3 regions of the Fictibacillus iocasae genome follow, and region 3 is predicted to be linked to each of the others. Evidence: riboswitches for the same ligand, from Rfam matches in the RefSeq annotation. Region 3 holds a riboswitch; each other region holds the start of a gene.
The links. A riboswitch is a leader RNA that binds a small molecule or an ion and turns the genes downstream of it on or off. The one in region 3 is predicted to bind S-adenosylmethionine.

Region 1: another riboswitch for S-adenosylmethionine. It lies ahead of ACFQPF_RS18005 (LLM class flavin-dependent oxidoreductase); the one in region 3 lies ahead of ACFQPF_RS01140 (alpha/beta hydrolase).
Region 2: another riboswitch for S-adenosylmethionine. It lies ahead of mtnK (S-methyl-5-thioribose kinase); the one in region 3 lies ahead of ACFQPF_RS01140 (alpha/beta hydrolase).

What each region holds. Positions count from the first base shown of each region.
Region 1 covers NZ_JBHTCP010000052.1:135,052-145,638, forward strand. Annotated here, with positions in the region: gene ACFQPF_RS17985 (alanine/glycine:cation symporter family protein) at 1-190, shown strand, start outside; gene ACFQPF_RS17990 (ATP-binding protein) at 322-1,620, shown strand; gene ACFQPF_RS17995 (hypothetical protein) at 1,658-1,846, opposite strand; gene ACFQPF_RS18000 (class I SAM-dependent methyltransferase) at 2,421-3,026, opposite strand; SAM riboswitch class I at 3,205-3,308, shown strand; gene ACFQPF_RS18005 (LLM class flavin-dependent oxidoreductase) at 3,405-4,802, shown strand; gene ACFQPF_RS18010 (ABC-F family ATP-binding cassette domain-containing protein) at 4,868-6,769, shown strand; gene ACFQPF_RS18015 (ferritin-like domain-containing protein) at 6,879-7,298, shown strand; gene ACFQPF_RS18020 (ABC-F family ATP-binding cassette domain-containing protein) at 7,525-9,081, opposite strand; gene ACFQPF_RS18025 (DUF2269 family protein) at 9,205-9,657, opposite strand; gene ACFQPF_RS18030 (YggT family protein) at 9,801-10,133, shown strand; gene ACFQPF_RS18035 (hypothetical protein) at 10,199-10,357, opposite strand; gene ACFQPF_RS18040 (hypothetical protein) at 10,477-10,587, shown strand, end outside.
Region 2 covers NZ_JBHTCP010000014.1:70,551-81,137, forward strand. Annotated here, with positions in the region: gene ACFQPF_RS08640 (LysE family transporter) at 1-529, shown strand, start outside; gene ACFQPF_RS08645 (amino acid permease) at 526-1,869, opposite strand; gene ACFQPF_RS08650 (ABC transporter permease) at 2,340-3,371, opposite strand; gene ACFQPF_RS08655 (sugar ABC transporter ATP-binding protein) at 3,349-4,854, opposite strand; gene ACFQPF_RS08660 (sugar ABC transporter substrate-binding protein) at 4,851-5,990, opposite strand; gene mtnA (S-methyl-5-thioribose-1-phosphate isomerase) at 5,987-7,048, opposite strand; gene mtnK (S-methyl-5-thioribose kinase) at 7,052-8,254, opposite strand; SAM riboswitch class I at 8,373-8,530, opposite strand; gene ACFQPF_RS08675 (carbon-nitrogen family hydrolase) at 8,617-9,396, opposite strand; gene ACFQPF_RS08680 (pyridoxal phosphate-dependent aminotransferase) at 9,652-10,587, shown strand, end outside.
Region 3 covers NZ_JBHTCP010000002.1:243,134-253,720, forward strand. Annotated here, with positions in the region: gene ACFQPF_RS01135 (DUF6359 domain-containing protein) at 1-668, shown strand, start outside; SAM riboswitch class I at 854-969, shown strand; gene ACFQPF_RS01140 (alpha/beta hydrolase) at 1,047-1,856, shown strand; SAM riboswitch class I at 1,917-2,032, shown strand; gene ACFQPF_RS01145 (MetQ/NlpA family ABC transporter substrate-binding protein) at 2,235-3,056, shown strand; gene ACFQPF_RS01150 (hypothetical protein) at 3,069-3,227, shown strand; gene ACFQPF_RS01155 (hypothetical protein) at 3,433-4,290, shown strand; gene ACFQPF_RS01160 (response regulator transcription factor) at 4,369-5,055, shown strand; gene ACFQPF_RS01165 (sensor histidine kinase) at 5,042-6,454, shown strand; gene ACFQPF_RS01170 (hypothetical protein) at 6,536-6,682, shown strand; gene ACFQPF_RS01175 (NUDIX hydrolase) at 6,803-7,288, shown strand; gene helD (RNA polymerase recycling motor HelD) at 7,580-9,910, shown strand; gene ACFQPF_RS01185 (cupin domain-containing protein) at 9,975-10,466, opposite strand.

The sequences.
Region 1 (10,587 bases), on a different contig from region 3:
GGTTTGGCTGAATTTGATCGCGATATTGATCCTGGCCAAACCTGCCCTGGCAGTTCTGAAGGATTATGAGGAACAGAAGAAACAAGGCCTGGACCCTGTGTTTAACTCAACCAAACTTGGCATTAAGAACGCAGAGTACTGGGAAGATGGCTATCAGGAATCAAAAGGTAAAGAAAATAAAGTATCGTAATAGAAAAAGCCTTGGCAGCTGCTAAGGCTTTTTACATACAATAAATTGTAAAAAAATGTGTGAACTTAAAGGTAATTGGGACTTTTTGTCGTATACCTCATTTAGATGATTATGGAAATGAGGTACATAGAATGATTGCTGAAAAATTGCTGCTTCATGTGCTGATTATTCTTGCACCCGTACTATTCTACAGTGTGCTGCTTGAAAAAAGCCGATGGTCGGGTTCTCCGTATTTGTGCGGTGTTCTTAATGGGGCAGCCTCATCGCTCTGTCTTTTATTTGGATATTATGATCATGGACTATATTGGGATCTCCGTTACGTTCCGCTAGTACTGGCTATGCTTTACGGTGGTCCAAAAGCAGGGTTTATCGTATTTATCGCACTTATCTGTACAAGAACGTACGTGGGGGGAGATACCCTTATGTTCGGTTATGTAGCGTGTACTCTTGCAGCAGCTGTTCCATTTCTTCTCACAAAAAAATTCATGAATTTTGCTCCTGATAAGCGCTGGAAGCTCGCGATTATTATCGGGTTATGGCCAGTGGCGGTACAGCTCGGCATTCTTTTCTCGGTATTGAACGTGGAAGGCATGATCTTGGGTGTACCGTGGGAGCAGCTTGCCACCTATGTCATGATTTTCGGCTTTATTCAGGTTTTGGGTCTCGGTTTTGCTGCGGTGCTGAACGAATCCGTTATCGAACGGTCGTTTATGAAAGCGGAAATTCAGCGAGCGGAAAAGCTGAATATGATCGGTGAACTTGCGGCATCCATTGCACATGAGGTCCGTAACCCGCTTACCGTTGTCAAAGGGTTTCTTCAATTAATGGAAAGAGACAGCACAAACAGCAGCAAACAATACATACCGCTCGTCTTAAGTGAGCTGGGCCGAGCTGAATCGATTATCAGCGATTATCTAAACTTCGCTAAGCCGGAATTTCGTAAAATGGAAACGTTTCATGCTGTTGAGTTTCTTCATGACTTAGTCTTGCTTCTTAATCCTTTAGCTTTAAAGAACGGCGTTGTCGTTGAGGAAGCATTTAAGAAGAATCCTGTCTTATACACGGATAAAAGCCAGCTTAAACAAGCTCTTGTCAATATGGTGAAAAATGCTATTGAAGCCAATGAGCAGGGTGGGTACGTTTCGATCCAGCTTGATGCAGATGAAGAGCACGCGTTCATTGTCATTAAGGATACAGGCAAAGGTATGACAGCCGAGCAGCTAGGGAGAATTGGTACCTTGTTTTATACGACTAAAGAAAAGGGAACCGGACTGGGAACAATGGTCTCGCTTAGAATCATTGAGTCGATGGGTGGATCTGTTCAATATGAGAGCAAGGAAGGCGAGGGTACCGTTGTTTTGATACGCTTGCCCGCAGCCGAAAGCCGCAAAAAAGAACCCATAGCAGAAAAGGAATTAGTTTATAGCTAATATAAGCCAGAGGAGCTGCTCCTCTGGCTTATAGAGCTTATGGGTTGTATTTTTTCTCGCTGGAAGAGGTATGCTTCGTCCCTGTTTTGTCCTTTTCTTCACGCTTTTCTTCTTTTAGATCCTCCATCGGAATCGGATCGACATTCTGTTCTGATTCAAACTTATCAAACAAGCTTTCTTTCTCTGTCCGATATTGTTCAGGATGATCCATCGGATTGTTTTTCATCGGCTTTTTCCGGTTCTCAGCCAAGGCGGCCACCTTCTTTCTTTTTTCTATACTATTCCCCGCTGCTGGAAGAAAAAACATGAGTATTGCATGCGCAGATAGGGTAAGAATGGTAGTAGAGGTGATGAATAATGTGGGATGCACTCCGGGATTTCTTTTTATTCCTTGGCGGTTTCTTTAATATAAGCCTGTTACTTGGTATATTGATCATTATCTTTATCGTACAAAAGGCGAGACGGAAAACGCGCAAACCGAACAGTTTTTTAGAAGATCATGGGAAAGACCATAACAACCGCAAGAATTGAAGAAAGAAGAGCCAGGAAACAATCCGGCTCTTCTTTCTTTTGATGTGCTGTTATCCTTGATTACTCACTGCTAAATCGGTCCACTTGCTCAATGCTAGATTGGTACAAAATGATACATTCGCTCACTACTTGGTCCATCTCTTGGATCATTGCCTTTTTCGGTACACAATGTGTTCCTCATCTTGCAACTCCTCCTCATGGCTTAATAGTGTTGCAGGGTTAATATACCCGCATCATAATTTGTCAAACATAATAAATTGAATTTTCTGTTATTTAAGTGCTGTTACTGTAACGGCGTTAACAGGTTTCATCTCTTTTGTATGAACCGTAATGCTTTTGAACCCAGCCTGTTTTAAATATAACGAAATCAATTTACCGTTTTCTTCAGCGGTCACATCGTCTGCACCCTTTTCATGTGGCTGGAGCGTGATCGCGATGCTTCCGCCGTCCTTCAACCAGTTCTTCACGGTTTGTAAGTCGCCCACTGGATCTTTCCAGATGAAAATAGAATTGACAGAATAAGCCTTATCATATGTGCCTGAATTCTCGTTTGCGAGAGCCACAGCAAAATCGTAAAGCACCACGCGACCTTCTTTTACAAACTGCTCATTTCGCGATTCAGCGTGCTTTTTCATATCAGCCGAAATATCATAGCCGGTTACATGGCAAGTAGGGAATTTGCGGCAAATATACTCAATCCCCTTTCCAGGGCCATAGCCAATTTCAACGATGGATTCTCCATCCTGAATGTTTAGTAGGGAAGTCGTCCATTTATTCAGGCGTCTATTTTCGAACGCCATATAACGTCCTGTCAGCTTGCCGACCAGTCCAGTCGGCTTCTCAAACTTGCGAAAAATATACTTTCGGATACCCATAGCCACTAACCCCCATCATTATATTCTAATGCTTGTATACCCATAAACCACCACATTATAAAAGCTCTCTTACTAATAATGAGGCATTTAACAGATGATATAACAGAATTTTCGAATATTTAGGTTGACATATGCATCACTTACCTGTAACTTAATGAACAAAGTTTAATAGTTTCATTTCTTATCCAGAGAGGTAGAGGGACTGGCCCTATGAAACCTCGGCAGCAGGCTTGCAAAAGCACTGTGCCAATTCCAGCAAGCGTCAAGCTTGAAAGATAAGAAGAGCAGCTTCTGCAACATGTCATTTCACGCCTCTTCTTATTTTGTAGGAAGAGGCTTTTTGTATGGGCCATAATCACAAAATGATGGAGGCGTAAAATGGCAAAGCAGATCGTATTAAACGCGTTTGAAATGACGAGTGCAATGCACAACTCACACGGGTTATGGAAGCATTCAGAATCTAAAAGGCACAGAGGATATAAAGATTTAGCTTATTGGGTCAAGATGGCCAAGCTTCTTGAAAAAGGAAAGTTCGACGCTGTCTTTTTTGCAGACGTACTCGGTGTGTATGACACATACAAGCAAAGCAAAATACCATCCATAAAAGATGGCCTCCAAATTCCGGTGAATGACGGCGCGTTTGTCATACCGGTCATGGCAAGTGTGACGAAGCACCTGTCTTTCGCGATGACCGTGAGCACCACGTATGAACAGCCGTTTGGCAACGCGAGGCGCTTTTCTACCCTTGATCACTTAACAGACGGAAGAATCGCATGGAACGTGGTCACCTCCTATCTGCCAAATGCAGCACGCAATTTCGGTTTAAAAGACATGGTGAAGCACGACAAGCGCTATGAGATCGCCCATGAGTTTCTCGAAGTCTCTTACAAGCTGTGGCAGGCGAGCTGGGAAGACGGAGCGGTAGTGGAAGACAAAGAAAAAGGGATATTAGTAGATTCAACGAAAGTGCATGAAATTAATCATTCAGGAGAGCATTTCAGTGTGGAAGGACCGCACTTAAGCGAGCCGTCGCCGCAGCGCACGCCGGTTATTTATCAAGCGGGAACATCAGAGAAAGGCCGGGCGTTTGCTGCCCAGCATGCAGAATGCGTGTTTGTCGGCGGACCGACTGCCGAGAGAATCAGATTTTATGCGAATGATATTCGCCGCAAAGCCCAAGAGTATGGCCGGAACCCTGCTCATATTAAGGTGTTCTGCTTTCTTACCGTAATTGTGGCAGAAACATCTGAAGAAGCCGAAGCAAAATACGAGGAATACAACAAGCTGTGGAGCGCGGACGCGGCGAAAGCACAGTTCGGCGGTGCGAGTGGATATGACTTGGATGAGTATGCGAAGCAGGATCCAAGCCAGAGCTTCGAGTTCAAGAAAACGGAGCATGGCCATTATAAAGCAGCATCACTTACGAAGGACGCATCGAAAAAGCTGTCCATAAAAGAAGCGCTGGAACGGCTCGAGCATATTGACCGGAACGCGGTGATCGTAGGCAGCCCTGTAGCCGTGGCGGATCAAATACAGCAGCACTTTGAAGAATCGGGAGTGGATGGGTATAATCTCAACCATCTTGTGACACCGTCCTGTCTTGAGGTGTTTATCGAATTGGTCATTCCCATTTTGCAGGATCGGGGATTGTACAAAAAAGAATATAAAGAAGGGCCACTCCGGCAAAAGCTGTTCAGCCATGATAGCAGCACACTGCCGGATGATCATCCTGGCAGCAGGTATCGTGCGGGAAGTCTTCTCGCCTCTTCGCAATAGAGATTTTCAATATGACCGCTGTTGCTATACAATATAGTCAGCATACTAAACAAGGCGGTTAACCAATGAGCATTTTATTAGCAGAAAACTTAACAAAAACATATGGCGAAAAAGTATTATTTGATGGCATTTCATTCTCCATTTCAGAGAATCAGAGAATCGGGTTGATTGGAACGAATGGGACGGGGAAATCAACGCTGCTGAAGGTGCTGGTCGGGATTGAATCGATCGAGAACGGCAAACTGACGCACGCTAATTCCTTTCATGTGGAATACGTTCCGCAGCAGCCAGAGCTGGAAGAAAGCTTGAGCGTGCTAGAGCAGATCTATTACGGCGACTCCGTAATCATGCAGACGATGCGCGAGTACGAGAGAGCGCTGCTCGAAATGGAGAAAGATCCGACAGATGAAAAGAAGCTGTCACGCCTTATGAAAACACAGCAGAAGATGGATGAAAATGAAGCGTGGGAAGCCAACACAGTCGCTAAGACGGTGCTCACAAAGCTCGGTTTGAATGACTTTTCTCAAAAAGTGAAGCATCTCTCGGGCGGACAGAAAAAAAGGGTGGCGATCGCAAAGGCACTTATTCAGCCGGCGAACCTGCTCATTCTTGATGAGCCGACGAACCATTTGGACAACGCGACCATTGAATGGCTCGAGCAATTTCTGTCGCAATACAAAGGCGCGCTGATCATGGTCACGCACGACCGTTATTTCTTGAACCGGGTGACGAACCAAATCTTCGAGCTCGATCATGGCCGTTTATTTGCCTATGAAGGCAATTATGAAACGTATTTAGAGAAGAAGGCCGATCGCGAAGAGCGTGAGGCAGCGAGTGAGGACAAGCGCCAGAACCTGCTGCGCCGCGAGCTGGCATGGCTGCAAAGGGGCGCCAAAGCACGCACCACCAAGCAGAAAGCGCGCATACAGCGCGCAGAGGAGCTTCAAGAGGTTAAGGGTCCGCAAAAGCAGGGAAGCATTGAATTTGCGATCGGGTCGCAGCGCCTTGGCAAAAAGGTCATAGAACTGAAGGGTGTCACAAAGTCCCTTGGCGGCAAGATGCTTGTTAACAATCTGGACTACCTCATGGTGCCAGGCGAGCGCCTTGGCATCGTAGGACTGAACGGCAGCGGCAAAACGACGCTGCTCAACATCATCGCGGGAAGAGTACAGCCGGACAGCGGCGAGGTGGAGATCGGGGAAACGGTCAAGATCGGCTATTATACGCAGGACCATGACGAGATGGACGGTTCACTGCGCATGATTGACTATATTAAAGAGGTCGCTTCTGTCATCTATACGGTTGATGGCACTCCGATTACAGCAGAACAGATGCTCGAGCGCTTCTTATTTCCTCGTTCTGCTCAATACACGTACATCCGCAAGCTGTCAGGCGGAGAGCGGCGCCGTTTATATTTGCTGCGCGTATTGATGGGCGAGCCGAACGTACTATTCTTAGATGAGCCGACAAATGACCTTGATATTCAGACATTGGCCATCTTGGAGGATTATCTAGATCATTTCCCTGGTGTTGTAGTGACCGTATCACATGACCGTTATTTCTTGGACAGAGTCGTCGATAAGCTGCTGGCGTTCGAGGGTGATGGAACGATTCGCCGCTTTCAAGGAGCGTACAGCGAGTATATGGAAGAAAAACGTGAGCGTGAGGCGAGTGCTGCTGCACACCTTCAGGCACAGCGTGCAGCGGCTGAAGACAGCGCGCCTAAAAAAGAGAAAAAGAAGAAGCTTTCTTACAAAGACCAGCAGGAATGGGACACGATTGAAGACCGCATCATGGCGCTTGAAGAACGGAAAACGGAGCTGGAGCAGGCGATCATCGCCGCTGGAAGCGATATCGGAAAAATCAACGAGCTGTTCGGTGAACAAAAGAAGATAGAAGCTGAGCTTGAAGCAACGATGGAGCGATGGGAAGAGCTGTCGCTGCTTGTTGAAGAGCTGAATAGCTAAAGGATAAGAGAGTCTCCTCATGGAGGCTCTCTTTCATTCTGTACACGAAACCTAGGCATGTGCATACGATAAAGCACATGGAACAGGCGGGAGTGTGGACACAATGTTTATGTTCGGTCGGGCACCACAGGATGCTGGGTTGGCAGCGGAAATTGAAAAAGCGTTAAACGGCGAGTACAGTGCCATCGCTTGCTATGAGCAGTTAGCGCAGCTTGCTCCGACAGCAGGTGAACGAGAAAGGATTCTAGAAATACGCAGCGATGAGATCAAGCATTATCAGGTGTTTAATGATATTTACACGCAGCTGACCGGCAGGCAGCATCAGCCGCAAATGACTGAGAAATGCGCCACTGTGTATAAAAAAGGGCTAGAAGCTTCAATTGAGGACGAACAGAAAACGGTTGATTTTTATATGGAAATCGCCGATAAAGCGCAGAATCCATACATCAAACAGCAATTTGAAAGAGCTGCGGCAGATGAACAGAACCATGCGGTATGGTTTTTGTATTATTACACGAAATTGAGATGAAAATGGATTCTTTTCTTGATGTTTTTTTCGGGGATGCAAGATCCGCGGGCGTGTTCGACAAGCTTGCGGCTGACTTCGAGTGATGCGCGGGCGAGTTTTAACCATTTGCGGCTGACAATCTGCCATTGCGGGGAATCCTCTGCATTCATCGGACAACATTCCGTTATTTACCATATTAACACAGCAAAAAGAGGATGTACCCGCACGCGGGAACATCCTCTTTTCGTTAAAACACCTTCGTCGTCCAGCTTTCGCAGTTCCAAACATCCGTCGCCACTTCATTATAAAACTCTGGTTCATGGGAGATCAGGATGATGCTACCTTTATAAGCCTTCAGCGCACGCTTAAGCTCTTCCTTCGCGTCAACGTCTAAGTGGTTCGTCGGCTCATCGAGCACGAGCAGGTTCGTCTCATGATTTATCAGCTTACATAGGCGGACCTTCGCCTTTTCGCCTCCGCTGAGCACTTCGACCTTGCTTTCAATATGCTTGGTTGTCAGTCCGCATTTTGCTAAAGCGGCACGCACTTCATGGTGTGAAAAGCCTGGGAACTCGCTCCAGATCTCTTCAATGCACGTGTTGTAATTGGCCGTTTTCACTTCCTGCTGAAAATAGCCGACTTCTTGATGCTCGCCGCGTTCAACAGATCCGCTGACTGGCTTGATCTCACCAAGTATGCTGCGCAGCAGCGTTGTTTTACCGATTCCGTTCGCTCCGACAAGCGCGATCTTCTGGCCGCGTTCCATGCGGAGGTTAAGCGGCTTTGACAACGGCTCGTCATACCCGATCACAAGATCCTTCGTTTCAAAAATCAGCTTACCGGACGTGCGGCCTTGCTTGAAATGAAACTCCGGCTTCGGCTTTTCTTTCGCCAGTTCAATCACATCCATTTTATCCAGCTTCTTCTGCCGTGACATCGCCATGTTACGCGTGGATACACGCGCCTTGTTGCGTGCTACGAAGTCTTTCAGCTGTGCCATTTCGGCCTGCTGTTTTTTATAAGCAGACTCGAGCTGGGCTTTCTTCATTTCATAAATGCCCATAAAGTTGTCATAGTCGCCGACATATCGGTTCAACTCTTGATTTTCCATATGATAGATCAAGTTAATGACACTGTTCAAGAACGGAATGTCATGCGAGATCAGAATGAACGCATTCTCGTATTCCTGTAGGTAGCGCTTCAGCCATTCGATATGAACTTCGTCTAAATAGTTTGTCGGCTCATCCAGCAAAAGGATGTCTGGCTTTTCGAGCAGAAGCTTGGCGAGGAGAACCTTCGTGCGCTGTCCGCCGCTTAGATCGTTAACATCGCGCTCAAGGCCGATATCTTCTAAACCGAGACCTCTCGCGATTTCCTCGACCTTTGCATCAATCACGTAAAAGTCATTGTTCGTTAATGTGTCTTGCAGCACACCGACATCCTCAAGCAGCTTTTCCAGCTCCTCGGGTGTCGCTTCGCCCATTTTTTCATACATCCCGTTCATTTCAGCTTCCATATCCAGCATGTATTGAAACGCGCTTTTCAGCACATCGCGAATCGTCATACCCTTTTGAAGAACAGTATGCTGATCCAAGTACCCGATGCGCGCTTTTTTCGCCCATTCCACTTTTCCTTCATCAGGCTTGAGCTTGCCTGTGATAATGTTCATGAAAGTCGATTTCCCTTCACCGTTCGCACCGATTAATCCGATGTGCTCACCCTTCAGGAGGCGAAATGAGACATTATTAAAAATAGCACGGTCGCCAAAGCCGTGGCTTAAGTTTGATACGGATAAAATACTCATCTATAGAACACCTTTTTCTGTCAGAAGTCGTTTACTGCTTCATTATAGTATTGAAAAGGAATTGACTCAACCGCAGAAACGAAAAAAGCCTTCCAATTGAAGAAGAAGGCTTCAAGAATCCGTTTAAAACGGCTTCACAGACATTAAGAAGATCATGATGACAGCTGATGCATGAAGGATATAGCTGTAGCTATCGATTTTTTTATGTATAGCATAGTAATCGGAAGACAATGCATCTCCTTCATTTCGCTCGACAGCGGCTTCTAGTTCCTTCATTTGTTTTGGGATAAGAGCAGCAACAATGACTTGGGCGGCAAGATAAATGACGAGAGAGCCGACAAACCATATTTCGGTAAATAAGGGCGTGTGAAGGAATCCCATTATCAAGCCGGTTGAGAGCAGGGTAAGACTGCCGATCTTTGGCAGAATCTCCACCTGTTTGTTTACGCGCAGAGCAAATTGAGCCTGTGAAACCGTTTTTGGAAATTTTGTAATAAATGGCATGGCAAAGCTAGCACCAAGGCCGACAACAGCAGCGATGACGTGAAGAAGTACTAGTGTTCCGTAAAGCGTCATGAACGATATCCCCCTTTAAATAATCACACACTTATGCTATTCGACTGAATGGTGGGATAGTCCTTTTATCCTATGATAAAAGGTTAGAAAAGGAAAAAAGAGGGGAACAGTCAAGTAAACCATTCAGTTAAGGAGCGATTAACATGGGACGAGCCGTTGCAATGATTATCAGCATCGTGGTCGGAGTCATCCAGGCGATCCTCGGATTGCGTCTGTTGTTCAAATTATTTGGTGCCAATGAAAACGCGCCATTTGTTCAGTTGGTCCTCTCTCTTAGTGAACCGCTGCTTTATCCGTTCCGAGCTATCTTTCCAATGATTGATATCGGCAGGTTTGAGCTCGAACTTTCTACATTAGTGGCCATCATCGTGTATGGCATTGCAGGCTATTTTCTTAGGAGATTGTTCACAGTAGGTCGCACGAGAAAAGATCGCGATGTCATCATCCGCGAAAGAGGAACGCCGAGTAAGTTTTAAAAAAGTGGAAGGAGCCCTTCTCAAGCGCGTGAAGAGAGGGCTCCTTTTTACCCAGATAGCATCGTTTACTCTTCTTCTCTGCGATTCTTGAACGCCTCTTTCGTGGCGAGTGATTCTGAATCTGTCTCATCAGATGCCTGTACAATGCGTGGCTGAAGGCTGTTATCTGGAAACTGGCCGGGATGGCCTTTTTTCTTATGTTCAAACTCTTTACCTCGTGACAATTGTGTTCACCTCTTTTCTCCCTTCATTTTTTCCTTTTGCCGGAAAAATATGTTTTCTGAAACTTTCACGCTGCTCATACGTTGGTTAAGAAAAGGGCGGTAGTAAGGAGTGATATAGAATGAAGGAAGTATACTTTAAAGACAATTTCTTTTCACGAGGGATCACAGAGATTTTCAATGAAAATCAAGATCAGATCGGATATTTAGATTTGAAGAGTGCCTTTACATCC
Region 2 (10,587 bases), on a different contig from region 3:
TGGTTTCTTCAACGCCTGGATGATTGGACTTGGTGCGACATTTGCGGACGGGCTGTATATGCTGCTTGTGTACCTAGGGCTTGTACAATATATTAATACGCCGTTTATCAAAGCGTTTCTTTGGTTATTTGGGTGCTTTATTCTTTTATATACAGGAATTGAAAGTTTGAACATGAAGCAAAATGATATGAAAAAGCAGACATCCTACACGGAAAAAGGAGGAAGGAGCTTCACTGCTGGCTTTCTCATGTCACTTACGAACCCTCTCACCATTTTGTTTTGGATCGGCATATACGGCTCTATTCTTGCTGAAACGGCTTCACGCTATAGCATGGAAAAGCTGCTTCTTTACAGCGGAGCCATTTTCATCGGAATATTGTTTTGGGATTTCACGATGGCGGTCGTGTCCAGCAGCTTCCGTAAATTTCTTGACGATAGAATATTGGTCGCAATCTCGAGAATATCCGGGTTATGTCTGGTTGCTTTTGGTCTTTACTTTGGTTATGAAGCGTATTTATTTCTTTTTTAGGAAACCGAACTCTCGTTTTTCCAAACACGTTTCATTTTTAACAACACGAGCACAATGACACATAAAAAGCCTAAGCTGACAAAAAATCCTGTGCGGCTTGTTTTCTCCAAGCACGTGCCGCTGATTGCTGCGAAAATGAGCAAAAACCCGGCGATGTTTTTTCCTTTTTCAAAAAGTGTTAATTCAATCAATTTATAAGAAGACAAAAGGATAAATGCCCAGTTATAAAGAAGCATCAGACCAGCACCGGTTGTTAAATATTCATATACCTTGCCGGGCATGGCCAAAGATAGAATGATCGAGAAGCTGATTCCGCCTATGGTAACGAGAAGTGACGGCCAAGGTATGTTCTTGATTTTCTTTCCTTTTTCAAAAATTTCGGGAGCGTTTCCTCCTTCTGCTAACGTGACAAGCAGGGAAGTAACAGCAAATAATGAAGCAGTCATCGTTGAGAAACCAGCAATAAGCAATGCTCCGTTAAAAATATGAGGAAAAAAAGGAAGATCAAAGTTTTGCAGCGCCAATACAAAAGGGCTTTCTTTGTCATTGAACACCGTCCAAGAAACCATTGTAACAGCAAGGCCGATCGAAACGGTGTAAATGATAGCCAGAACAAGGAGCATGATGCGACCGGCTTTGAGAGAATCCTCTTTATCTTTTAGCTTAATCGCCATAAGTCCCATAATTTCAATGCCTCCAAAAGCATAAAAGGCAAACAGCAAGGAACTCCACCAGCCAGAAAACCCATTGACAAAAAAGTCAGGAACCGAACTTGGAATTTTGGGTTTGAATCCATCTCCGTGGAGAACACCGGAGAAGGCGAGGATGGCGATGATGATGAACATAAAAATGGCTGCAACCTTGATAATGGCCAATATGTTTTCAACCCGTTCAAATCCTTTTGTGCCAATCACTATGACAGCAAGCCCGCACAGTGCGTAACCTGCAGCGAATATCCAAAGCGGAACGTGCGGAAACCAAAATTGAGAAAAGATGGATAGTGCCGTTAATTGGCTGCCGACAATCAGTGTTTCTGATGTCCAATAAACCCATCCGCAGCTGAATCCTGCCCAACGGCCGTACGCTTTTTCAGAGTATGCACAAAACGAGCCCTTTTGCGGATCGGCAGAAGACATTTTTGCAAGCGCGCTGTAAACAATATATGTACATACTGCTGCTAGCAGATACGACAAAAGTACAGAAGGGCCGGTCGTTTTAATCGCGATGCCAGATCCTAAAAAATAGCCCGTTCCAATAATGCAGCCTACCCCAATGAGAGAGAGCTGCCACCATTTTAATTCGCCTTTCGGTGCAGTTGTGCTGCAGCCGCCTTTCTTCATTACAATCCCACCTTTCCCATTCTTCTATAGGATTGAATAGTGAGAGGGAAGATATTCAGCCAGTTATTTACTTTTACAGAAAATGAGAAAAAGCATCCGTTTGGATGCTTTTCTGTATTAAACCTTATTGAGTAACAGAGAAGTGTTGAAGTGTACTTTTATATCGAAAAACTGTTTATAGAAATCTAAGAAGTGGTTAATCTCCGTTACAGGCGCATGCTTATCCAGAGGGGTGAGCCCTTCCGTCGCAAGCGCCTTTGGAAGGTCTCACCTCCTCACTCCCACTCGCAGGATAAGGAAGGCGGCGCAGCAAGACATCAAACGCAAGAAAATGTGAGTTTCACTTTCGAGGAGTCGGCGCATTTCACTGCGATCAACTTATCAATGAAGGATTCAAAGTTGATTAAGATATTACGGTTAGTCGTACCTGCTTTTGTAATCATCTTAAATTAAATAGAAACCAAAATACGCTAATTCTTTTTGGCGTAGTACATGAACGCGAGGGCGCCGATTAGGATGGATCCTTTGACGATGTCTTGAGCATAGTAAGGGACGTTCAGCATAGTGAGTCCGTTTAAGAGGACTCCGATGAGCACGGCGCCGAAGAAGGTGCCGATGACGTTTGGTTTGTTGGCTCCAAAGACAGAGAAGCCGATAAATGCGGCTGCTACACCATCCATTAAAAGCGGAGCGCCTGCTGATACTTGTCCAGTTCCGATTCTTGATGCAAGCACGATGCCTGCAAGCGAAGCGAATAAGGAGGAAAGCAGGTAAGCATACATTTTATACCGATTGACAGGCACGCCAGAGAGGCGGGCTGCCTCGAAGTTTCCGCCTGTCACGTAAAGAAGGCGGCCAGGGCGTGTATAATTCAAGAAAATATGAACGATCACGACGGCAGCGATCATGATGATGACCGGCATGGGAATAGACAGTACCTCACCTTGACCGATGAACAAAAAGGATGGAAGAAAAACACCAGGTGCTGTTCCGCCATCAGCAAGCGGCATGTTGTTGTAAATGGAAAATCCTTTTGTAAACGTTAAATGCAGCCCATTGACGATATACATAACAGCAAGAGTAGCAAGCATATCAGGCAGCCTGACTTTTACGGCCAAGAATGAATTGAGCAAACCAACACAAAGTCCGACAGCTATCGGAACAAGGATAGCGATGAGTGTTTCCTGTCTGTAAAGGACGAGAACTGCAGCACTTGTGACGGTCGCAAGGCTTGCTGTTGAACCGACAGACAGATCAAAACCTCCTACGATGAGAGAGATGGTAACGCCGATCGCAAGCAGTGTAATGATAGAAATGCTTCGCAAAATATCGGCGAAGTTTTTATAAGAAAGAAACTGGTCGTTTAAAATGCTGAAGACGATAACCGTCAGCACGATAACGATAAGCGTACCGTATTTGAATAAAAACGGATAAAGTTTACTTGCCAGGTGCTGGCGGTTTAGTGCGGGTTGCTGCTGATCATGAAGTATGGGCTGTGACATGTTGACCTCCTGTTGCGGCATGCATGATATGCTCGTATGTCGCTTCTTCTCTTGAAAATTGGGCAGTGATTTCACCGTTATACATGACGAGGATCTTGTCGGCAACGGCAAACAGCTCATTCAATTCACTCGTAAAATACAAAATGCCCTTTCCCTGAGAAGCCAGCGTTTGAATGAGAGAAAAAACATCTTCTTTTGCGCGGATGTCGATTCCTTTCGTTGGTTCATCAAAAATAAAAATATCCCCTCCGTGCATCAGCCACTTTCCGATCGCCGCTTTTTGCTGATTTCCTCCGCTTAAAAGGCCGGCAGTCACAGCTGGGCTTTCCGCTTTAATTCCGAGTTTTTGAATCCACTCTGCAGCCGCGTTATCAATAGTAGAAGAAGAGAGAAAACCTTTTGACGTATATTTTGCCAGAGATGGCAGCGCAAGATTGTCACTGAGTGAAAAGGAAGTGAGAATACCTTCTTTTCTTCTTTCTTCAGGAATGAATGCCAATCCGTTTAATACCGCATCTTGAGGAGAAGACCATGTTTTGTCCTTTCCTCTAATCGTCAGCGGACTAGGCGATAGATCTGCACCGAATAACGCTCTTGCCGTTTCCGTTTTTCCAGCACCGACAAGGCCTGCGATGCCGATCACCTCACCTTCTTGAAGCGTAAAGGAAATAGTCTTGCCTGATTTCGGGATATAGAATGATCGGGCATCTAGCAGAACGTTTTTTGTACGGTGTGAAGTGAATTCTTTTTCTTTTTCTAACAGCGAGCCGATCATGTGATGCACGATTTCATCAGCAGTTGTCTGTTTCGTCTCAGCTGAAAACACATCGAGTCCGTCTTTTAATACGGTGACTCTGTCTGTTGTGCTGAAAATTTCAGGAAGGCGATGTGAGATAAAAACAAAGCCTATCCCTTTCTTTTTCAGGTTTTGTATAACCGAAAACAGCCTCTCCGTTTCCTTTTCACTAAGTGCTGCTGTCGGTTCATCAAGGATGATAAATGTGGCATTTTTTGATAAAGCACGTGCAAGCAGGATAAGCTGCTTCTCAGCGATGGTGCAATCTGATAAAAGCTTATCCTCACTTATGTTGAGCCCGACAAGTGCAAGGTTTTCTCTAGCTTTTTTTCGGGTACTTTTCCAGTTTATAAAGGAAGGACCTGATAACAGGTCCTCCATCGTCACGTTCTCGGTTACGCTTAAAGAGGGGATAAGAGCGGTATCTGGTTCTTGTACAACCATTTCAATACCATGTTTCATCGCCTCCCGGGGCGATGAGATAGAAACTTCCTGTCCGTTGATCGTGATATATCCGCTGTCTTTTGAATAGTCGCCAGAGAGAATTTTCATTAAAGTACTTTTTCCTGCACCGTTTGCACCTAATAAAGCGTGAATTTCACCTGCATGAAGTGAGAAGCTGACACCCTTTAACACCGTCTGGCGGCCGAACGACTTGCGGATATCTTTTAATATCAGTGCGTTCATTTTTTCTGTTCCTTGCTCAATGTTTCCATCCAAGCGGAAATAGCGGCGTCTGACTTGCCCCAGCCCTCAACGTACTTGCCGATATCGTTCATGCTCACTTTTTGTTCAGGAAGAGCGCTCTTTTGCACAAGATGAGGCTGAACACTGTATATTTGCGGTGTTTCCTCACCGGCAACCTTTTGATATAAGAAACGAACTTGCAGTTTGGCTACATCAGCAGGGTCTGTTGCAGCAGTAGCTGTCCACGGACTGTTCTTTTCTTGAATAAGCTGAAGATCTTCATCGCTCAAATCGATGCCGTATACTTTGATCTCATCTCTGCCGGCCTGTTTAATCGCCCTGGCAGCTCCTTTTGCGAATTCATCCCACGGTGCAAACACAGCATCGATGTCGCCTTTGTTCGGGTATTTCTGAAGCAGCGCTTCCATCTGGGATTGTGTATCAAGAGCTGTATTTTGGCTGGCATTTCCGAAGCGTGCGACTTCCTTTATGTTCGGATAGCGCTTTTTGAACGCTTCATAGATGACGTTTCGGCGTTCCATCGGTGTGAATCCGCCGACCCATACATACACGATTTCACCTTTTCCGTTTAAGTCTTGTGCGAGGGTGCGCAGCGAGTTCCACGCAAGACTGTAATCGTCCTGGTCGATCACGGTTACACCAGGAATGTTCAAGTCGCTGTCAAAAGCGACGACCGGAATTCCAGCTTCGACGGCTTTTTTGACGCTTGGCGCGAGTGCATCGGCACGTCCGTGGTCAAGCAGGATGCCGTCAACTTTTTGACTGACCGCATTTTCCACATAAGACGCCATTTTGGATAAATCATTATCCGCATTATAAATCTGGACATCCCCGCCAAATTCGTTTACTTGTTCTTTTAAGCCTTGCGCATATTGAGAGGAGAACGTTCCGATCGATAGCTGAACGATCGCAGCGATCTTCAGAGGTTTTTTAACAGCATCAGGTATTTCTTTTGACGTTTCTGATCCTGCAGCAGCGTTTGCCGGCTGTGATGGTTTTTCTTGTTTATTCTGTGTAGCTGGCGGTTTGCTTACCGCATCTTGTTCACTTGAACAGCCGGCAAGAAGAAGGCTGAAGGCAAGCAGTGCTGATGCTGCGGGTTTCCATTGTTTCATGATGATTGATCCTCCTGAAATAGCTTAGGCAGCTTATTTTTATAATCTCCTGTTACAATGCCTTTTTCGGTGACGATTGCTGAAATGTATTGAGCGGGTGTAACGTCAAACGCAGGATTAAATACTTTAATCCCTTCAGGTGCGATTCGTTTGCCAGCTAAATGTGTGACTTCCTTTGCAGGACGTTCCTCGATCGGGATGTCATCGCCTGACTTTGTTTCGAGGTCGACCGTTGATAGAGGAGAGGCAACGTAAAAGGGGATGCCAAGCGCTTTTGCCTGAAGTGCCAGCCCGAATGTTCCAATCTTATTTGCTGTATCACCGTTAGCGGCGACACGGTCGCAGCCGACGATCACAGCAGCGATGTTTTTTGTTTTCAGAGTGTGAGCAGCCATGTTATCGGTGATAAGGGTCACATCGATTCCATTTGCTTGAAGCTCCCAGGCTGTCAATCTGGAGCCTTGCAGCACCGGGCGCGTCTCGTTTGCATATACCGAAAGATTCCATCCTTTTTCTTTGGCAATATAAAAGGGAGCAAGTGCTGTTCCATAACGGGCGGTCGCTATGCCTCCTGCATTGCAGATCGTCATGAGCGCGTCGCCGTTCTTTAAAAGAGAGAGGGCATGCTCGCCGATTTTGCGGCACGTTTCTTCATCTTCTTTTTGAATTAAAAGAGCTTCTAATTCAATCAGAGACACAGCTTGCGCGACGCTTTCTGCTTTTGCCGCCGCTTCTGTGATACGGCGTATCGCCCAAAACAGATTGACAGCAGTCGGACGGGAAGTGGCAAGATAGTCATGCTGTTTCTGCAAAGCAGCAAGAAACGCAGGCAAATCCTCGCCTTTATACTGCTTAGTCCAAATTACGAGGCCGAATGCAGCGGCGATTCCAATTGCCGGTGCACCACGCACGTTAAGTTTAGAAATCGCATCCCAAACGTGTTCAATTTTTGTAACGTTTAAGTAAACCGTATGTTCGGGAAGCTGCTGCTGGTCCAATATAAGCAAATGGTCGCCTCTGTACCGGACTGATGAAATTTCGGTTTGTGTAAAACTCATGATTTATGCTCCTCTTATGATGGATGTGAATTGCTCGATAGACGAAATGGATTTTCTAGACTTGATCAACGATGTGCCAAGATGCAGCGCTTTCTTTTTGAGGAAGAGCTGTACATCCTCGCACGGGATGCTGTCTAAGTCAGCAACGTGCGCAAGTCCGATTGTACGGCGGATGATCTCACATCCTGCAAACCCAACACTGTCAATGAAGGTTTTTTCCAGAACATTTTGTAACACACCCGGAGTACGAGCGAAAACTTCTTTGCTCTCCTCATGAACAAGTCTTGTAAACTCGTTTTGAAAAACAGTCCATGTCTCTTGAATGACAGTCAATAACGTTTCCTGAGTCTCTTTGCGGTTGAACGGTTCTGAAGAATGGTGATGCTGAGATAAATAATTTAAAGCGATATTGGCAAAAAATTGGCCAAGGTCAAAACCTATCGGACCGTAAAAAGCGAACTCAGGATCAATGACTTTTGTTGATTTTTCCGTGACGAAAATACTGCCTGTGTGAAGGTCTCCGTGAAGCAGCACTTCCGCTTGAGTAAGGAACTGATACTTCAATGTTGCCGCTTCTTTTTTCAGCAGTTCATCATTCCAAATTTTTTCAACATCAGGTTTTAATGCAGAGGAAAACTCGTTTGTGTCGTGATCGAAGAAAGGATCTGTAAAGACGAGATCTTCCGTGATTTTACAGAGCTCTGGATTGCTGAAGTGCTGCACGAGCTTTTTCTTCTCGAACGGATGCAAATAAAAATCACTTGTATAAAAAGCTGTTCTTGCCGTGAACTGTCCAATGTGAGCTGCTAGTTTGCTGAAAGCAGTGCCTTCTATCAAGCTCTTTCTTAAAATAGAGTGATCTGACAAATCTTCCATTATCGTGACAGCGAGAGTGCTGTCACTGTAGAGTACTTTTGGTACTAGATCTGGAACATATTTTGCCGCAAGGATGAGTGCTTCGCTTTCGATTCTCGCTCTATCCAATGTCAGCGGCCAGCTTTCACCAACCACTTTCGCGTAAGGCAGAGCTTGCTTCACAATAATAGATTCAGTGCTGCTTTGAACCCGAAAGACGAGGTTCAAGTTGCCATCGCCTATTTCAGAAACAGCAAGATCATGGCCGTCTATTAATTTCAGCTTTCTTACTAAAGCAGCCGCATCTTCGTTAGTCAGCGGCTTATATGTGTTCTCTGTGAGTACTGTCATTGTTATTCCCCCTAAAAACCTTTTGTGATTATTAATGATTCTCGTTAAATTTACAAACATGACCAAAATAAAAGAGCCTCTTTCATAAGAAAGAGGCTCGGAATATTTGTTTCCGTGCCTCTTATCTCGCAAACGGATTGTTTGCTGGAATTAGCACCGTGCCATGCGCAAGCTTTACTTGCGGCCCCATGTGAATGGAGCCCCATTTTACAATGGTATTACGGTCGGTTGCTGGGCTTCATCGGGCCAATTCCCTCCACCTGCTCTTGATAAGAGACGTGCTATTTGATTACTTGTCACACTAGACTGACAATTCATAATTGTTATACTAAAACATGTAATAACAATTTGTCAACAAAAGTTTAATACAAATTTTCTCGTCGGTCTTCAAAAATAGGAATACGAGATCTTACCTCATCTGAGAGAGCAGGATCGATGTCGGCTGACAGCAAGGTTTCGTCATGAGAGCCTGCTTCTGCCACAATTTCACCCCAAGGATCGATAATGAGAGATTGTCCGGCAAACGTATTAGCAGGGTCTTTTCCTATACGGTTGCATGCAACAATGTAGCATTGGTTTTCAATGGCACGCGCCGTCAGCAAAGTGCGCCAGTGTTTGTCACGCTGAATTGGCCATTGAGCGGGAACAAACACAATCTTTGCGCCTTCAAGCACAATTTTTCTAACCCACTCCGGAAACCTTATATCGTAGCAGATCAATCCTGCGCACTGAACATCATCTATTGCAAAATGTGCGGTTTCACTTCCTGCAGTAATAAACTTTTCTTCGTTCATGAGCCGGATTAAATGTGCTTTGCTGTATTGTCCGTTCAAGGTACCATCACGGTCAAACACAAGCATGGTGTTGGAAACTTTCCCGTCTTTTTCATAAGCGATGGAACCTCCAACGATGTGGACGTGATGCTTTTTAGCAAGACCGCTTAAAAAAGAAATCGCGTTACGGCCTTCTGTATCTGCAATCTCTCCAAGTCTTTCAAGGTCATAAGCTGTATCCCACAGCTCCGGCAGCACGATGACTTCTGCTCCATCTTCAGCAGCTTGAGTGATCCATCGTAAGGCTTTCTTTCTGTTTTCTTCTGGATTTCCATAGATCACATCAAATTGCGCGCACGTAATTTTCAATTGTTTGCCCTCCGAAAATTTCTTTGACAGAATTAAACATAGCGTATAACATTACTCATTAGAATTTCAAGAACAATCAGAAAAGAATGAGTTGTCAGTTCGTGTAGCACTTAAGAAAGTATAACTTTTTAACCGTGAAGGAATTCATCGCAGTCAAAAAGTTAACGAGCAAAGTATAAGGTCAACTAAGGCTGACGAAAAGGCTCTGCGTCAGCCGAGTTTTCTTTAATAAAGAACAGACAGGAAGTGAACGTGTTGAAAAGGTTTGAGCAGGCAAAAGTAATGGAGAAACTGCCTGAGCAGTTTTTCGCGAAGCTTGTAAAAAAGGTGGGCAGTCATGTAGCGAAAGGGCATGACATTATCAATTTAGGGCAGGGTAATCCTGATCTTCCGACTCCGCCTCATATCGTAAAAGCAATGAAAGAAGCGGCGGGTAACCCGCAATTTCATAAATATTCTCCGTTTCGCGGCTATGATTTTTTAAAAAAAGCAGCTTGTGAGTTTTATGAGCGAGAATATGGTGTAGTACTGGATGCTGATAAAGAAGTGGCGATTTTGTTTGGAGGAAAAGCGGGTCTTGTTGAGATTTCGCAATGTTTTCTTGATGCTGGAGATACTGCGCTCGTACCGGATCCGGGCTATCCAGACTATTTGTCAGGTCTTGCGATGGCGGGAGCTGATACCCATTTTATGCCGCTAATAGAGGAAAATCACTTTCTTCCGGATTATGCGGCAGTCCCAGAAAGTGTGTTAGAAAATGCGAAGCTATTATTCTTGAACTATCCTAACAATCCGACAGCGGGAACGGCGACTGTTGAATTTTTTGATGAAACAGTCGAGCTCGCGAAAAAGCATGATATTCTGGTCGTGCATGATTTTGCTTATGGCGCTATTGGTTTTGACGGTGAGAAGCCTCCTAGTTTCCTCCAGTCTAAAGGGGCAAAGGACGTTGGCGTCGAAATTTATACGCTTTCGAAAACGTATAACATGGCGGGCTGGAGAGTTGGTTTTGCTGTCGGCAATGAGCAGGTGATCGAAAGCTTGAACTTGATGCAAGATCATTACTACGTGAGCTTGTTCGGGGCGGTACAGTCAGCAGCTGCAGCCGCTTTGACGGGGCCGCAGGATTGTGTGTCTGAGCTTGCTGCCACATATGAAAGCAGACGCAATGCTTTCATCGGCCGTCTGCAA
Region 3 (10,587 bases):
CAGGCGGGAACATCCGTGTCGGTTACATCTACAATCCAGAGCGTGTGAAGCTTGCAGAAGGTGTGAAAGGGACGGCGACTCAGGCTGTAACATTCAAGAATGGCAAGCTGACAGCAAACCCAGGACGTATTGATCCGACTAATGCTGCATTTGCAAGCAGCCGTAAGCCGCTTGCGGCACAGTTCGAGTTTAACGGCGAGACTGTCGTTGTTGTAGCAAACCACTTTAACTCAAAAGGCGGAGATCAGCCGCTGTTCGGAAAGAACCAGCCTCCATACCTAAAAAGTGAAGAACAGCGCCATCAAATTGCCGGTATCGTCAATAACTTTGTAAAAGAAGTAAAAGCGGACGATCCAAACGCGAAAGTTGTTCTGCTTGGAGACTTTAACGACTTCGAATTTTCAAAAACATTTGATATTCTCAAAGGCAGCGAGTTAACAAACATGATTGACGAAGTGCCATTTAAAGAACGCTTCACGTATTCTTATCAAGGAAACGCGCAAGTGCTTGACCACATCCTTGTGACAAACAACATGGCGAAAAAGACGAAAGTGGATATCGTCCACATTAACTCTCAATTCATGGAAGAGCACGGACGTGCGAGTGACCATGATCCAGTCATCGTTCAAATCAAGCTTGATAAAGTAAAAGACGTAAAAGTGAAGTAAACAGCTAGCAGCCGCTCGAGGATATTCCGAGCGGCTTTATTAGTAGGGTCCGGTACGTTTCTTTAAGCTGCAGCGCAGCAAATACGCCGCAGCTTAAAGAAACGTACCGGACCCCTTCACTGCATTGGACACTTGACACACCAACTTCAATTCATTACCATATACTTAATTTAATTGAACACAATCTCTTATTAAGAGCAGGCGGAGGGAATTAGCCCAATGAAGCCCGGCAACCATTCATGCTGAATGACCAGCGTGGAAACGGTGCTAAATCTAACAGCGAAAAGCTGAAAGATGAGAGGAACTCGGACGATCTACCAGATGCCCGCTTTCTCTCATGAGAGCGGGCATTTTTTTAATGAAAAAGGAGAATGAGTGATGGATATCGCAAAGTGTATACATTGGCGTGGACTGAAACTGAGAGCATCATTGCATTTCCCGGCCGCGTACAACACACATCCAAAGGGGATATTTCCTTTAATTATTATTTGTCACGGATTTACGAGCAGCCGTATTGGTGTAGACCGATTATTTGTTAAATCAGCTGTGCAGCTTGAGAGAGAAGGTAACATTGTTGTGCGATTTGATTATGCAGGTTGTGGTGAGAGCGAGGGTCAGTATGGCGAGAACTCATTTGATGACCTAATTGAACAAACTCAAACGGTAATCACCTTTGGAACGGAACTGCCGGGTGTAGACCGTAATCAAGTCACTTTGATTGGACACAGCCTGGGTGGTGCGGTAGCTGCTATTACTGCAGCAAAAGATCATAGAGTAAAGAATCTGGTTTTATGGTCTGCAGTAGGAAGACCGTATGATGACATTTCAGCTATCGTTGGACCGGCAGAATGTGACGAAATCGAAAAAAGCCGCTGTATTGATCATTTAGGTTACACTCTGACACCGAAATTTTTAGAGTCGCTGAAGCGTTTTAACCCTATCGAAAAAATAGCGAGATTTAACGGCCATGCACTGATTATTCACGGAACAGGGGACAAGGTAATTACATCAGAGTATGCCAAGCATTACGTTTATTCTTTAAAAGAAAAAGCCGAAAAGACGCTGATTCAAGGTGCGTGCCATACTTTTTCAACAGGACCTCATTTTGATCAGCTAATCAATAGAACGAAAAAGTGGATGCGATACAGAACAAGTAGCGAAGAACGCATGGCTAAAAAAACTTCATAAATAATGATTGACATTATTAACAGTATCATCCATAATACAAAGTAATTTGATAGGAATACACTCTTATTAAGAGCAGGCGGAGGGAATTAGCCCTATGAAGCCCGGCAACCATTCATGCTGAATAGCCAGCCATGAAAACGGTGCTAAATCTAACAGCAAAAGCTGAGAGATGAGAGGATAATCGGATGTCTACTGAAACCCTCTGTCTCTTAATGTAAAGACAGAGGGTTTTTGTCATGTTTTCCGCCTCTTAAAGAGTAATTGTCAAAAGTACAGGAGGGTGCAAAATTCCGGAGTGAAAAAGGTTCAGCCCGAAGTCACTTCAGAGCTAAAGGTTTGTCAGAAAAACCATTAAAGAGAATTTAGGGGGCAATAAAAATGAAAAAGATATTAAAAGGTTTGGCAATAGGGGCACTTGCACTAGGATTGACAGCTTGTTCTGATGCAACAAGTGGATCAGAAAAAACAACCAAACTTACTGTAGGAGCATCCAACGTACCGCATGCAGAAATTTTAGAAGAAGCAAAACCATTGCTAAAGGATAAGGGCATTGATTTGAAAATTGTTACTTTCCAAGACTACATCCTACCGAACAAGGCGCTTCACGAAAAAGAAATTGACGCCAACTATTTTCAGCATATTCCTTATTTAAATCAGCAGTTAAAGGAAAATGAAGAATATGACTTTGTAGATGCTGGCCCTGTACATATTGAACCAATGGGTGTGTACTCCCACAAATATAAGTCATTGAAGGAGCTTCCGGATGGAGCGCTGGTTATTCTTAGCAACTCAGTAGCGGAACATGGGCGCATCCTATCTATCTTCGAAAAAGAAGGGGGAATCAAACTAAAAGAAGGCAAAGGATATGAAGCGCAGCTTAGCGACATCACAGATAACCCAAAGAACCTGAAATTCAAAGCAGACATCGAACCAGGCCTTCTTACAAAAGCATTTGAATACAAAGAAGGCGACGCGGTCGTCATTAACACGAACTATGCTATTGACGCTGGTCTAAATCCAAAGAAAGATTCTATTGCTTTAGAAGGACCGGATTCACCGTTCGCAAACATCATCACAGTCAACAAAGGAGATGAGAAGAAGGAGGGAATCAAAACACTTGTAAAAGTGCTGCAGTCTGAAGATATTGCCGAATTCATCAACAAAGAATACAAAGGGTCCGTCTTGCCAGTCAGCAAATAAGGAGATAGAACATTGGATAAAGATCACCTTTCTTGGCAAAGAAAAGTTATGACAGAGGACGTTGAACTGAGTCCTTATTTAAAGAAGGTCATGGCAGATGCCGCTTCACAAGCTGCTAACCACAAAACCAAACGCAAACTCTATCAAAAAAGAGTGAGCAAGCGAATCTAACAAGAATTATTTCGGGGTCCGGTACCATCACAAAGAAAAGGGGCAATCACGCCGATTTTCTTCATTGGTACCGGACCCCGATTTTTTTGTTTTTAATATACTTAATTTTTCTTCTGACATCGACCTGACATATTGGTGGGATACATTATTAATGCGGGACGAACTATTGCCTGTAAAATTCACCATATAACAGGAGGAATGAAAGATGTTTAAATCAAAAAAATCAACATATGTCGCAGCGGGCATGCTTTCACTCGGTTTAATTGGAGCGGTGCCGGTACTTGCGGCAACGGACCATGATAATTCAAAAAAAGACATTAGAGAAAATGCAGCTGAACACTTCAATAAAAAACGGCATCACCATAGCGGGCATGGTTATAAATTGGATCCAGCCATCATTAAAGCAAAAGCAAAGATGCTAGGTATCAGTACTTCAGGTAAAGAAACAGAAGAAATTTCTCGAGAGGTTCGAGAAACGGAACTGAAGAAGCGGGCAAAAGAAAATAACGTCACGATTGATGGAAAAAGCTTCCGAGAAATATCGAGAGAAATTATACAAGCCGAATTGAAAAAGGAAGCTCAAAAGCTTGGTGTGAGCATTGATGACAAAAATTTCCGCCAATTAGCGGAAGATGTAAGGACTGCCACAATGAAAAGTGAAGCCAAGAAGCTGAACATTAAAACAGAAGGAAAAGAAATAAGAGTGCTTGCTAAAGAGGTCCGCGAAGCAAAGATCTCAAAAAAAGCAAAGGAACTCGGCATCTCTTCATCGAATAAAGAAACGCACGAAATTGTTCAAGAAATTCGCCGAAAGCAGATCCTTAGTTTAGCTGATAAACTGGATATAACAGCCAAAAACAAAACATTAGAAGAGATTGTGCGTGAAATGGCTGTCAAACACCCAGATGAACTGGAAAAGCTTGACCTTTTTCAAGAGAAGAATCGGAATTTCTTTCATATGAAAGGGTTTGAAAAGTACGGAAACAATGATCATAAACTCAGAGGCGGGCCTGCTGGCGAAACCCTCAGTGACGAAGGAGCATTTTCAGAAGCTGGAATCTAATTAAACGTGCAAAACGATGAACCCCGGTATCGATATCGGGGTTTTTATTTTACAATGAACGGTAAGGAGTGAGCTCGGATGAAAACCATATTGGTTGCAGAAGACGAAGTATCAATCAGTGCTGTACTAAAAGCTTATTTGCAAAATGCAGGTTATCGGGTGGTACAAGCGTTTGACGGGCAAAGCGCGATTAGCTGTTTTCACCAGTCAGAACCCTCCCTCGCAATTCTTGATGTGATGATGCCCGAGCTAGACGGATGGCGAGTGCTCAAAAGAATTAGAGAACACAGCACATGCCCAGTTATCATGCTCACTGCACTCAGTGATGTGTCTTCCAGGCTCGCAGGTTTGAACGGAGGTGCGGACGACTACATCGCCAAACCATTCATCGGTGAAGAAGTAGTGGCAAGAGTTCATGCAGTGCTGCGGCGCACAGAGCAGTCAAGACGGATGGAAGAGGAGAAGGCAAAATTCGGCAGGCTGCTGATTGACTGGCGTTCACATGAAGTTTACCTCAACGGCATCTCGATTGAAATGACCCCACGGGATCTGTCATTACTTCTCTATTTGGCAAAGCATCCGAACCGTACGTTTACACGCGACGTTTTAATACAGCAAGTGTGGGGTCTCGATTACTTTGGAAGTGACCGGGCGGTGGATCTATCCATTAAACGCATTCGAAAATTGCTGGAGAATTGGCCGGCAGAAGATGGTGAGATTAAAACATTCCGGGGAGTGGGGTATCAATTCCATGTTAAGAAATAACAGCCGAACGACACTCTTAAGGTTCTGGACTACTCGCTATTTTGCCATCCTTTGCATCGGTCTTATTGTTATTGGGACGATTGCTGCATTATGGATTCGCCATGCTGCCATTGAGAACCGGCTGGAGCTGTTTAAATTTATGGCTGAGGATATTGCCTTATCTGCCGTGAGCCAACAGGAAGGCCGCTATGAGCGGCGCGGGGGATTGCCCGGTCTTATAAAAGACCGCGAGAGGTTTCTAGGTGAGCTAGATAAACCACCTGCCATTTTCGTCGTGAATAATGAGGGAGAGGTCCTCTTTTCCAATAAGCGTAGGCACGAGTTTAAGCGGCAAGGAAGGCTTCCATCTTATATCTTGAAAAATAAAGAGTCGGTGCAGGAGATAAAGTCTGATGATGCAGACGTGTTCATGGTGAAAACACCAATTGTTACAGATCTAGGCAACAAAATAGGATATGTTCTAATCACACAGTCTAAAGAAGAACTAACGAGGGTTAACCAAGAATTTCGTCTTCTGGCAGTCATGCTATGTTCACTGGCATTATTAGGATGGATTGCCATCTATTATTTTTCACGCAAGATCTCTCTGCCAATACAGAAGGTCGCTAACGCGGCTTCACGTATTCGTGATGGAAACTACAGCTTTTCTCTTCCGGAAGATGTGAAAGAGAGAGAAGTGTATGAACTCGTTCAAGGATTCCGAGACATGGCGGAAAAGCTGCAGCAGCTCGAATCATTGCGTGCTGAGCTTCTTGCAGGAGTCACCCACGAGCTGAAGACGCCTGTCACCGCTGTCAGCGGCCTGCTGCAGGCCATAAGGGACGGCGTCGTGGAAGGAAAAGAGATGGACGAATTTATAGCCGCTTCCTTAGCAGAGACAGAAAAAATGGAAAAGATGGTCGAGGATCTTCTGGACTTTAATTCTTTCACAGCCAACGCTGTACCTGTCAAGCTAGAGCAGCATAATGTATTACACCTGCTGAAAGAAATTGTTCACCAATGGGAGCTTGTTCACCGCGTAAAAATCTCACTAGTCTCAGAGATCAATGCTTCTGCTAGTATAAGAACCGATTCACTCCGCTTGCAGCAGATTATCGTCAATCTCCTAAACAATGCTAAGCATGCGAGTGATCAGAACACCGATATCACGGTGAGGCTTGCTGTAATTGATAAACAGTTTACCATAGAAGTTACTGATTATGGCTGCGGCATTCCAGAAGAAGAACAGGACATGATTTTTGAGCGTTTTTACCGAGGGAATGAAAAGAAATACAAGGTGCGAGGACTTGGTCTTGGGCTTCCCTTCAGCAAACTGCTCGCTTCAGCAATAGGCGGACAATTAGTTCTGCACAGCAGCGTGCAAGGGAAAACGGTATTTCGACTACGATTACCAAGGTGATGAAAACTTTTTTAAAATAATAAGTTTCGCGCTAACAGGACCAGGGTATAGTCACTATAAAACTGGTAAGGAGGGATGGTTATGCATACGAGCATTCATAATGAGCCTCTATCGAAAAAGCCAGAAGTCGTCTTGCCGATTCAGACTGCCGCAATGATCGCGAAACCGCCAATAAAGGATGAGGCGAAGAAACCGGAATACACTACTACATTTTTAAACCCAAATTAACCTGAAAACCTGGCAAACGCCAGGTTTTTTTCATTGCTGTCCAAATAGAATATTTCCAAAAAAAACCTTTCCGTATATAATGAGAGAGATGGAAACCGCCGATACGGGAGTGTGAATTTATTGACAACGGCCTTTGTGAATTGGGGAGAATCAAGAGTGAAATTGACTTGGGAAGAAACGAGTCTTCTCCCTGCCAATGATTTCATAACAAGTGCCCATGGCTTTTGTGTTAAAGAGAATAAGCTTTTATTAGTGAATTTATGTGATAGAGGCTGGGATTTTCCTGGCGGACATATGGAACCTGGAGAGCGTCCAGTTGATTGCTTTAAACGGGAGGCTTTAGAAGAAGGCTATGTAGCAGGTGATTGTGAATTATTGGGATACATAACGGTTGATCATAGTGAAAACCCAGCTTGGACAGAAAACAGCCGATATCCTAAAATAGGCTATCAAGTGTTCTATAAAATGGATATCAAAGAATGGCTTCCATTTGAGGGTAAACACGAATCTGTTCAGCGCAAATTAATCGACCCTACAGAAGTTTCCCTATATTATCGAAACTGGCACGTTGTTTATCAAGGAATATTAGACTGTGCGCTGCGGTAAAATGAAGAGAGTTCATTGACTGATGAAAAAGGAAAGCACTCGACTATCGTCAATACGTTACGACAGGAGAGACTTCTATAGAATCTCTTTTTTGTCACTTTATCTGTGATGATTTATAACCTAGTCAAACAGTATAAGAATAAAGTATAAAGTCAACTTAGGCTGACTTACAGACTTGGCTTCAGCCAAGTTTCTTTATTTATCCAGAGTATTTTGTTTTGAAAGTGGAGGTAAATACCTTACAATGATTCTTCATACTTGGAACGTTAAGAATGGGGGATGAGAGCGAATATGGATACATGGGAAAAGGAATGGCTGGACGAACAGCAGCGAGTCGATCATCTTTCCTCTAAAATTAATAAAAAAATGAACACCATCGATCAATTGCTTGGAGGCAAGAAGGGAGAGGTCGTTGAGATACGGAAAAATTTTTGGGAAGACGTAACGGTTAACTTTGAGGATGCTGCGGAAGCGGCTGAGACGGCAGCAAGCATCCGTCAGCAGGCGGAGCTATTATCCGAGATTGAGCGAAGTCATCAGGGTGCCTCACAGCAAATGAAAACGTACGAAAAACTCAAAAATTCTCCTTACTTCGGTAGAATTGATTTTAAAGAAGAAAACGAAACAGCTGCTGACAACATCTACTTAGGCATCGCTTCTTTTTATGATGAAGAAACAAATGACTTTCTAATCTATGATTGGCGCGCGCCGATCTCGAGCCTGTATTACGACCACGGTCTTGGGACGGCATCGTATACGGCACCTGGCGGAGAAGTAGAAGGCGAGATGAAGCTGAAGCGGCAGTATATTATTCGCGGCGGAAAAATTAAAAGCATGTTTGATACAGGGGTGACGATCGGAGACGAACTGCTGCAGGAGGTCCTCGGAAACGAAGCGAACGCCCAGATGAAAAGCATCGTCGCGACCATTCAGAAGGAACAGAACGAAATTATCCGCAAAACAAGCGGTGAATTAATGATTGTACAAGGAGCTGCCGGCTGCGGCAAGACATCAGCCGCACTGCAGCGAGTGGCGTATTTGCTGTATAAATACCGTGAATCCTTGAATGCGAGTGAAATCCTTCTTTTTTCGCCAAATGCGATGTTTAATACGTACGTGGCAAATGTGCTGCCAGAGCTTGGTGAAGAGAACATGGCACAGACAACGTTTCAAGCCTATATCGAGCACCATTTGGGCAGCGACTTTGACATTGAAACGCCGCTTCAGCAGATGGAGCATATGCTCTCCACTCAAAACAACGATGGATATGAAAACGAACTAGCCGGGGTCCGGTACAAGGCGTCTCTTTCTTTTTTAGAGAGCATCGAACAGTACTTAGAATCGTTAAAGAAAAGCGACATGGTGTTTCGCGGCATTCACTTCCGAGGGCGGCCTATCGTATCTGCAGAAGAAATCACTCATTACTTTTATTCGTTTGATGAGAACATGTCCATACCAAACCGCCTGAAGCTGGTTACCGAATGGATACAAAAAGCAGTCCGGGAGTTTGAGAAAAAAGAACGGAAAGAAGAATGGGTGAAAGAACAGCTTCATTATTTGGATGAAAGCGTGTATACGAAGCTGTATCATAAACTGCGCAAGAAGAAACAGTATTCCAAAGACACGTTCAACGATTTGAATCGTGAGGAAGAAGAGCTTTCCGCCGTAATCGTCCGAAAAGCGATTAAGCCGCTGAGAAATAAAATTCAGCAGCTTCGTTATGTGAACGTGAAAGCATTATATCGCAATCTGCTGGAGAAAGTGCCGCACGAAATGGGCGATGAATGGCATAACATCGCACATCATTCAAAAGCGGATCTCGCAGAAAACAAGCTGTCTTATGCGGATGCGACGCCTTTTTTATTCTTAAAAGAACGAATAGAAGGCTTTCAGACGAACACAATGGTGAAGCATGTGTTCATCGATGAGGCGCAGGACTATTCACCGTTTCAGTTCGCATTCATTAAGCGGATTTTTCCGCGCGCGAGATGGACGGTGCTTGGTGACTTAAACCAATCCATCTATGTTCATTCGCCCGAGAACGCGTTTGATCATTTGAGCCAGCTATTTGATTCTCGTAAGATTGAACGGGTAAGGTTATCGAGAAGCTATCGTTCAACCAAGCCAATTGTAGAGTTCACCAAACATCTTCTAAAAGATGGTGAGGGAATCATACCTTTTAATCGGGATGGCACACTGCCTTGTGTAACACGTGTCTACAGCAAGGATCAACTTCATGAGGATATCATCGGAAAAGCAGGTGTTTATGAGCGTAATGGGTATCAAAATATTGCCATCATCTGTAAAACGGTCAGTGAAAGCCAGCAAGTCTATGAGGAGCTAAAGGGGAAGCTTAGAGTAAAGCTGATGGCGGATGAAGAGGTAGCGTATGAAAAAGGCATCGTTGTGATACCTTCTTATTTAGCCAAAGGAATTGAATTCGATGCGGTCATCCTTTATGACGCATCAATTCAGAGTTATGGCGCAGAATCGGATCGCAAGCTGTTTTATACCGTATGCACACGCGCTATGCATGATTTACAGCTGTATGTTCTAGGCGAGATCAACCCTTTTATAGGTAGCGTCCCTGAGGGTTGTTATTTAAAAGAAGAAAGAGGCTAACCAGCCGGAATTAGCCGTGGTCCGGTACCTTATGGTGAACAAGGTACCGGACCACGGCTTTTGTTTATTTCCAATAATTAAACAGTGGTCCTGAGATACCAAATACCGGATCAGATGCCGGAATTTTCGTTTGCTTAATGTTTTCCATCACTTCTGGCCGTTCGCCAATTTCACCCGTTCTTGTATCATAATCTGAACCGCCTGGATAGGCGCCGACAACTTTAAAATCGGATGATGAGGCTATTTTCTTATGTCCAGTACCGGCTGGAAGGATGATAACATCTCCGGTTTTCACCAAGAACACTTTCCCTTCTTCTCCGCCAAGCTGCAACTGTGCTGATCCAGAGATTACTCCAAGCACTTCATGAGTATTGCTGTGATAATGATGGTAATCAAAGACTCCGTTTTGCCAGCTGTTCAGCCAGCCGTTCTCGTTAAACACCTTCTCCGTTTCCTGTTCATTGCCGTTTAAAGCACCTTCATAAATCAACGTTTGAAAAAAAGGACTGTTCGGAATAGATCCATCATCTTCAAAGTATTGTGCCACGATATTCATGAAAATCCCCCTTTCTTTTTATAAGGCTGTTTTCGTAAACATTGTTTCTTTTAGAATTCGAAAAGAGGTTGATCTCCGTTACAGGTGCACGCTTATCCAGAGGGGGTATGGGGAAAAGCAC